2 regions of the Roseinatronobacter sp. NSM genome follow, and region 1 is predicted to be linked to the other one. Evidence: riboswitches for the same ligand, from Rfam matches in the RefSeq annotation. Region 1 holds a riboswitch; the other holds the start of a gene.
The links. Region 1 has a riboswitch for thiamine pyrophosphate ahead of thiD (bifunctional hydroxymethylpyrimidine kinase/phosphomethylpyrimidine kinase). Riboswitches for the same ligand answer to the same signal wherever they lie in the genome.
Positions count from the first base shown of each region.

Region 2: another riboswitch for thiamine pyrophosphate. It lies ahead of ACTZWY_RS07225 (thiamine ABC transporter substrate-binding protein); the one in region 1 lies ahead of thiD (bifunctional hydroxymethylpyrimidine kinase/phosphomethylpyrimidine kinase).

Region 1 covers NZ_JBQTCF010000005.1:66,949-71,359, reverse strand. Annotated here, with positions in the region: gene ACTZWY_RS04295 (thiamine phosphate synthase) at 1-9, opposite strand, end outside; gene ACTZWY_RS04290 (thiazole synthase) at 6-767, opposite strand; gene thiS (sulfur carrier protein ThiS) at 805-1,002, opposite strand; gene ACTZWY_RS04280 (FAD-dependent oxidoreductase) at 992-1,960, opposite strand; gene thiD (bifunctional hydroxymethylpyrimidine kinase/phosphomethylpyrimidine kinase) at 1,953-2,756, opposite strand; TPP riboswitch at 2,816-2,919, opposite strand; gene ACTZWY_RS04270 (GntR family transcriptional regulator) at 3,033-3,767, opposite strand; gene ACTZWY_RS04265 (N-acetylmuramic acid 6-phosphate etherase) at 3,764-4,411, opposite strand, start outside.
Region 2 covers NZ_JBQTCF010000010.1:25,965-30,375, forward strand. Annotated here, with positions in the region: gene ACTZWY_RS07215 (hypothetical protein) at 24-878, shown strand; gene aroC (chorismate synthase) at 1,343-2,461, opposite strand; TPP riboswitch at 2,552-2,655, shown strand; gene ACTZWY_RS07225 (thiamine ABC transporter substrate-binding protein) at 2,699-3,676, shown strand; gene ACTZWY_RS07230 (thiamine/thiamine pyrophosphate ABC transporter permease ThiP) at 3,673-4,411, shown strand, end outside.

The DNA of each region.
Region 1 (4,411 bases):
TAGGGTCATAACCAAGCCTTTCCAATCAGCGGGGTTGACGGCGCGGCCATGTCGCGCGGTTCCATCGGGTCAGCGGTGCGGGCCAAGGCACCCGCGCTGGCCGCCATGCCAAAGGCGCGCGCCATCGCCACAGGGTCCCCCGCTTGCGCCACGGCAGTGTTCAGCAAGACCGCGTCAAACCCCAACTCCATGGCCGCCGCTGCATGGCTGGGCAGGCCAAGGCCCGCGTCAATAACCATGGGAATGTCGGGAAACGCCGCGCGCAGGGTTTTCAGCCCGTAACGGTTGTTCAACCCCAGACCGGACCCGATGGGCGCACCCCAAGGCATCAGCACCTTGCAGCCCGCATCAACCAGACGCTGCGCCAGAACCTGATCTTCGGTCATGTAGGGAAACACCTCGAACCCGTCAGCGGCCAGCGTTTCGGCCGCATTCAGCAATCCGAACGGGTCAGGTTGCAACGTGTCGGCATTGCCGATGACTTCCAGCTTGATCCAGTTGGTTTCAAACACTTCCCGCGCCATTTGGGCCGTGGTGACGGCTTCGCGCGCGCTGTGGCAGCCTGCGGTATTGGGCAGCACATGCACACCCAGCCCGCGGATAATGTCCCAAAACGCCTGACCCTGCCCGCTTTCGCGGCGCAGCGACACAGTGGCCACAGATGCGCCGGACGCGCGAAACGCGGCTTCCAAAATGGCAGGGGACGGGTATTGCGCCGTGCCCAGCATCAAGGGGCTGTCCAGCTTCACGCCGTAGAAATCATGCATCATCGCAATCCTTTATGCAGTTCGTCTGCGCCATGCCCTAGCCGCCTTGCATGGGGGCCAGCACTTCCAGCCGGTCCCCGTTGGTCAGGTTTGTTGTGGCGCGGGCGGCTTTGGGCAGGAATTCCCCATTCAGCGCCGTGGCCACGCGCGCGTCCGCCCAGCCCAGTTCTGCCAATGCATCATCGACAGTTGCGGCTGAAATCTGGTGCATCTCGCCATTCACTTCAATCTTCATGGAACAAATCCCCCTTGATGCCATGGGTCAGGAAATCCGCAGCCTGCTGTGCCAGTGCAGGCGCCATCAGATAGCCGTGCCGGAACAACCCGTTCAGGTGCAAAACCCGCCCCTGTCGGACCACGCGCGGCACATTATCAGCAAAGGCCGGGCGCAAATCCGCACCGGTTTCCAGCACCTCGGCCTCGGCAAAGCGCGGGTCCAGCGCATAGGCCGCCGACAGTAATTCCAGCGTGGACCGCGCCGAAATTCCGCGCCGGTCCGCGCTTTCGATCTGGGTTGCGCCCAGCATATAGACGCCATTCGCACGCGGCACGATGTATAGCGGGTGGCGCGGATGCAGCAGGCGCACAGGGCGTGTCAGCGCAATATCGGGCGCGCGCAACACCACCATTTCGCCGCGCACCCCGCGCAGCCCCGGCACAGGGCTGGCCATGCCGCGCGCATCAATCACCGGGCCGGGTATGTCATCGGGCGTGGCCGTGGCATGTTCAATATGCACCCCGCGCGCGCGCAATGCCGCCACCAGATCAGCAAGGGCCGCGCGCGGGTCCAGATGGGCCTCAGCGCCAAAGAACAGCGCCTGTGTGGGGCCGGTCAAATCAGGTTCCAGCGTGGCCAGCCCGTCCCTGACCCATTCATGCCCGCTGGTGCGGCGGGCAAAACGTGCCAGTTCGCCCTTGTCGCGGTCCAGCGCAACAACAAGCGACCCGCGATAGGTTACGTTTGTCACCTTCGCCCAGTGGGCGGCAGCAGTCGCGCCATGCGCGACAACAGGCGCTTCGGCCACCGCGCCTTCGCAAAACGGGGCCAGCATGCCCCCTGCCCACCACGAACACCCATGTGGGCCGGGCGCACCGTTGCGGTCGATCACACGCACGCCCACACCGGCCTTGCACAATGCCCAAGCGGCCCAAAGTCCGGCAACACCAGCCCCGATAATGGTGACATCAGTCATTTCGCCAAACCCCGTGAAAATGATGCACCGGCCCATGGCCCGACCCCACGCCCAGCGCATCCGCATGCGCAATCGCGCCTTGCAAATAGGCATGCGCGCGCGCCACGGCCGCGCCCAGCGCCATGCCCTGCGCCAGCCCCGCCGCAATTGCGGCCGACAGGGTGCAGCCGGTGCCATGGGTGTTTTTCGTGGCGCGGCGCGGCGCGGTCAGGCGGGTAACCCCACTGGCCTCAACCAGCAGATCCACGCAATCGGCACCCTGCCCATGCCCGCCCTTCATCAACACAGCCCGTGCGCCCATGTCGCGCAGGGCCTGCGCCTGTTCCAGCATCTGCGCTTCGGACTGCGCGGGGGCGATGCCCAGCAAATCCGCAGCTTCCGGCAGGTTCGGGGTCAGCACATGGGCAAGCGGCACGATGTCGCGGCGCAAGGCCACCAGTGCATCCGCTGGCAGCAACCTGTCACCGGATTTCGCAACCATCACAGGGTCCAGAACAACCGGCACGGTGCACCCGTGCAACCCTTCGGCCACTGTGGAGATGGCAGTTGCATCGCCCAGCATGCCCAGCTTGACGGCGCGCACGTCCAGATCATCGAACACCGCCTGCATTTGTGCCGCAATCATGCCGGGGCTGGCGGGGTCCACCATGGTGACCGCGCGCGTGTTCTGCGCCGTCAATGCCGTGATGACCGACGCGCCATAGACACCCAGCGCGGAAAATGTCTTCAAATCCGCCTGAATACCGGCACCGCCGCCGGAATCCGAACCTGCTATGGTCAAGGCTATGGGGATCAAGCGCGCCTCCTTTCGTTGTGGATACCAACGTCAGGGGACGGAATGCGGGCCTGTCATAGCCCTTTTTGCGCACCGTTCCCTACGCCGGTATAATCCGGATCAGGTTCGATGGGTTGGCGCTGCGCCTCTCAGCCCTGCAAGCAAGGCACCCCAACGGTTATGAGTGACAGAGCTAATTCAAAACTTCGCAGCCGACAAGCCCCCAACACGAAACATGGCACTTTGCGAAGGGCAGGTCACAGGCAGGCCGTCAGGGCCAGGGTCCATGGGGCAACGTCAGATTTCGCGCAATTCGCTGACGAAATCATAGCGGTCCCCGCGATAGGCAGAGCGCGTCAGTTCGATCATCGTGCCATCTGCCAGATAGCCGCGCCGTTCGATCCGTAACACTGCCGCACCAGTGGGCACGCCCAGGTTATGCGCTTCATCGTCAGATGCAAGCGACGCGGTGACACGTTGAAGCCCGGTGACAGGCTTGTTTCCCACCGCATCAAGGGCGGCATACAGGGAATTGTCCACGCTGTCATGATCGGGCAGGTAAATCTCGGGGACAATGGCATGTTCCAGCGCCAGCGGTTCGCCATTGGCGGTGCGAATGCGCCGGAACCGTTTGACGCGCGCATTCACGGCCAGCCCGAAGGCAATCACTTCATCGGGGGATGCGGTGTCGGTCGATTTTTCCAGCCAGACAGACCCGGCCACCAACCCGCGCCTGCGCAAATCTTCGGAAAACCCGGCCAGCAGCGATGACGGTTGTTCAATGCGCGGCGCAATATAGGTGCCCGACCCGTGTTTGCGTGACAGCACGCCTTCGCGCATCAACAGGTCGATGGCCTTGCGCACTGTGACGCGCGACACGGCCATGCGTTCGGCAATATCACGTTCAGATGGCAGCGCGTCGCCCACTGCAAATTCCCCTTGCTGGACCTTCTCGCGCAGAATTGCGGCCAGCCGGACATAGATTGGCGTATCTTTTGCACGCGATGCAAGCAGTTCGTGGCGCAGCGTCATAGCGCGGCCATGGCATCGCGCAATATGCCACCTGCGCGGTCAAGCGCGGCATCGGCGCTGGCGGGGGTTGCACCCATGGCGACCAGCACCGCCGGTTTTACCCGCCAGCCGCACTTCTCCAGCGCGGTTGTGGCTGTTTGCGCGGGCACATCTGCAATGCGCTGCACCATGGCTTGCGCACGCCCCCGCAGCTTGATGTTCTGGGGCCGCATGTCGACCATAAGCCCGTCATGCACATGCCCCAGCCGCACCATGATTTGCGTGGAAATCATGTTCAGAACCACCTTTTGGGCTGTGCCGGCCTTCATGCGGGTGGACCCTGCGACCACTTCGGCGCCGGTTTCGGTTGTGATGGCGTGTTCCGCCGCGTCCAGCAGGGGGGTTGCACCATTACACGCAATCCCCACTGTCAGCGCGCCTGCTGCACGCGCCGCCACAATCGCGGCCACTGTAAACGGGGTGCGCCCGCTGGCGGCAAGGCCAATGACCACATCATGCGCGCCAATGCCTGCGCGCGCCACCTGTGCGCGGGCATCCGCGGCGTCATCTTCCGCGCCTTCAATGCCCAGTTTCAGCGCCGCTTCACCGCCCGCAATCAGATAATGCGTGCGCGCGTCAGGCCAGTTGAAGGTCGGGCCAAGTTC
Region 2 (4,411 bases), on a different contig from region 1:
CTGTTCATAAAGGGGCATCGGGAATGAAGGCTGTGATGCGAAAACTGGGTGTCGGGCTGGTCGCGCTTTGGCTGTCCATCGCGCAGGGTCCCGCATTTGCGGATATGGCGCTTGATGCGCGCGTTGTCATGTCGGGCCATTCACTGACCGACCCCATCCCCGACATGCTGCGCCCCATGGTCCAAGCCACTGGCGGGCGCGGGGCGGTCATTGACCGCTCCACCATTCCCGGCAGCCCGATGGACTGGCGCTGGAACAACACTGCCCAACCCGTGGATGCCCGCAGCGCGATGGGAAATTACGACCTGCTGGTGCTGACCGAACGCGTGCCGTTGCTGAACACCATGGGGTATCACAATTCAGCGGATGAAGCGCTGAAATGGGCGCGCCATGCATGGGAAAACGGCGCGCGCACAGTGCTATATGCAACCTGGGTCACGCGCGACACAGGGCCGGGGTCAGGCGATGACACTTCGGAGGGGCATATTCCGTTTCGTGACCGGCTGCAGGTGGAACAGGCGCGCTGGCTGGAAATCCGCGACCATGTGAACCGCCACCGCCCAGATGGCATGCCCGAAATGGTCATGATTCCCGGCCCGCGCCTGATGACAGCGCTCTATGACGCCATTGCGGCGGGCACTGCGCCCGGACTGGCCAGCATGGATGCGCTGTTTCGGGATGATATTCATGTCAATGATCTTGGGGCCTATGTCATGGCCTTGGCGCATTATGCGGTTATTTACGGCCGCAGTCCGCTGGACGTGCCGCCAGGTTTGGGACGCACGCCCACGCCCGAACCGGAACTGGCGCGCTGGCTGCAACAGCTTGTTGCAGATGTGCTGGCGCAGGCCCCGGAAGCAAAGCCCGCTGGGGGGTAACCACGGTGCAAGACAGGGCACGGGGCATAAACTGTCGCAAAGCTGACCATATCGGGATTGGAACGTGACGCGCAAAAGTGGGACCCGGCTTTGCGCGCAAGAATACGCGGCCACCAACGGGTTGTGTGAGTCGCGTGAATGCCAATGAACGCGGACACACGTTAAACAGCGTCATTGATGGCGGCGTTATGGCCTGAAGCTGCCCTTCGCACTTGGACATAGCACGCGCTATCGGCGGGCCGGGGTTTGCCGATCCGGCGTTATAGGGGACGCACTTTATCCACGCGGCATATTCCTGACATCAAACGCTTGGCACGCCTTCAGGTCATCGGCAGGCCGCGGGACGGCCCGCCGATGGCGCGGCGGCCTGCGGCCTTGATTCCGCGCCGGGGCATTCCCAATGTCCGCAAAAGGACAGTTCCGTCTGCCAAAGGCGTGTTTGCCCCCCAGGCCATTGGCAAAAGCTACTGCCCCGCCGGACCAATCTGCCCAACGGGGCCAAGCGCCCCGGTCTGCGCACGCTGCATCAGCAGATGGTCCAGCAAAACGCATGCCATCATCGCCTCACCCACAGGGACGGCGCGAATGCCCACACAAGGGTCATGACGCCCCTTGGTGACCACATCTGTGGGGTCGCCCGTGCGCGTGACAGATGCGCGCGGCGTGTGGATGGACGATGTGGGCTTCACCGCAAATCGCACGACAATATCCTGCCCGGTCGATATTCCGCCCAGAATGCCACCCGCCTTGTTGGACCGGTAGCGCGGCCCGTCTGGCCCCATTTCGATTTCATCGGCATTTTCAACGCCGGTCAAGGTGGCGGCCCCCATGCCTGCGCCGATTTCCACGCCCTTGACCGCGTTGATGGACATCATCGCTGCCGCCAGTTCAGTGTCCAGCTTGGCATAGATCGGCGCGCCCAGCCCTGCCGGTGCCCCTGTGGCCACCACTTCCACGACTGCGCCCACAGAATTGCCGTCCTTACGGATCTGGTCCAGCGCCTGCGCCCAGTCCTGCGCGGCCTGCGCGTCGGGCACCCAGAAGGGGTTGCGCGCAATTTCAGCCAGATCGAACCGCGCGCGGTCAATCACATGCGGCCCCATCTGCACCATATATCCCGCAATGGTCAGCCCCGGCACCAATGCCGCCAGCGCGGCCCGCGCCACACCGCCCGCCGCCACCCGCGCTGCCGTTTCGCGCGCCGAGGACCGCCCGCCCCCGCGCGGGTCGCGCAGCCCATATTTCTGGAAATAGGTGATATCGGCATGGCCGGGGCGGAAAGTGTCAAGGATATTGCCGTAATCCTTGGACCGCTGGTCCACATTGCGGATCATCAGTTGAATGGGCGTGCCGGTGGTGTGCCCGTCATAGACGCCTGAAAGAATCTCCACCTCATCAGGTTCGCGCCGCTGCGTTGTGTGGCGGCTTTGGCCGGGTTTGCGTTTGTCCAGCCAGTGCTGCAACATGGCGGCATCCAGCGCCACGCCGGGGGGGCAGCCGTCCACAGTGGCCCCAAGGGCGGGACCATGGCTTTCGCCCCAGGTTGTCACACGGAACAGATGGCCAAAACTGTTATAGCTCATGGGCGGCACTCCTTTGGGGAAACCCTTAGCGGGAAGGCGCGCAAGGCTCAAGCACTGCCCTTGCCCGATGGGGCGAAAACCCCTAAGTGATGTCATACCTCGGGGGGCTTGCTTGCAAGCTGAGATGCGACATGCGCGGACCCGTTGAACCTGAACCGGTTAACACCGGCGGAGGGAAGGTGCGGGTTTGCCCCCCGTTTCAATCCTCGCCCGTCGTGACAACAGGAGAGTGAACGAATGGCACGTTTCCATTTCGCGGCAGTTGCTGTTCTGGCCATGACAGCCCCCGCGCAGGCCGACACATTGACTGTTCTGGCGCCTGACTATTTCGGGTCCAGCTGGGGACCGGGGCCTGCCATCAAGCAAGGGTTCGAGGCCCGCTGTGATTGTACGCTGGAATATCGCACAGGCGACGTTCTGCCCCGCCTGATGCTGGAAGGGGCACGCCTGCAAGCCGATGTCGTCATGGGCCTTGGCACGGATGAAGTGCTGCGCGCGCGCCAATCGGGGCTGTTTGCCCCCCATGGGCAGGATCTGGCCCCGCTGACCGTGCCTGTTGACTGGAGCGATGACATATTCATCCCCTTCAACTGGTCCTATGCGGCCTTCGTCTATGACCGCACACGGCTGGAGAACCCGCCATCCAGTTTTGCCGAACTGATTGAACGTGATGATATTTCGGTCATCTGGCAAGACCCGCGGTCGTCGGGGGCGGGGCTTGCGCTGATGTTGTGGGTGGACCATCTGTATGGCGATGAGGCGCGCGCGATCTGGCAGAACCTGGCCGCCAAGACAGTCACCGTCACCGCCGGCTGGTCCGAGGCTTATGGCATGTTCACTGATGGCGAGGCCGACATGGTGCTCAGCTACACCACATCCCCCGCCTATCATATTGCCGAAGAAGATGACGACACCAAAGCCGCCGCCATTTTCGACGAAGGGCATTATTTCATTGCCGAAGCGGCGGGCGTTCTGGCAGGCGCGGCACAGCCCGACCTGGCGCGGCAGTTCATGGACTACATCCTGTCGCGGGACTTCCAGTCGATGATTGCGCTGGCAAACTGGTCCTACCCGTCGGCCTTGGCGCGCGATGACTGGCCGCAGGTGTTCCGCGATTTGCCGCTGCCCGAACAGGCCATTTTCCTGACCGAGGACATGGCCGATGACCGCCGCGCCCCCGCCCTTGCGCATTGGCTGGATGGCATGACGCGGTGACCCGCGACGCCGCCCGGTCCGCGCGACTGGTCACCTTGCTTGCGGGTGGGGCCGTGGCCGCGTGGCTGCTGGTGCTGAATTTCGGGGCCCTGGGGGCAGTTGCCCTGCGTGCCGAAGGGTTCAGCGCCTTGCGCGGCGCAGACTGGGCAGCGGTGCGGTTCACGCTGGTTCAGGCGGTATTATCGGCGGCCCTGTCGGTGGGGCTGGCCGTGCCCATTGCGCGCGCGCTGGCGCGGCGGCAGTTCAGGGGGCGGGGCGTGTTGATCACGCTGATGGGGGCACCGTTCATTCTGCCCACATTGGTGGCGGTGCTGGGGTTGCTGGCGGTGTTTGGCCGGTCCGGGATCATCAATCAGGGGCTGGACTGGGCAGGGCTGGCGCGGTTCAACATTTTCGGGCTGCATGGCGTTGTGCTGGCGCATGTGTTCTATAACCTGCCGCTGGCCACGCGCATTCTGTTGCAGGGCTGGGCCGCCATTCCCGCCGAACGGTTCCGGCTGGCCGCAAGCCTGGGTTTCACACCCCGCGACACGTTCCTCCACCTTGAAGCCCCCATGCTGCGCGCGCTTTTGCCCGGCGCGGCGCTGGTTATTTTCCTGATCTGCCTGACCAGTTTTTCAGTGGCCCTGACCATGGGCGGAGGGCCACGCGCCACGACTGTGGAACTGGCAATCTATCAGGCGTTCCGGTTTGACTATGACATGGGGCGCGCGGCAATGCTGGCGCTGGTGCAAT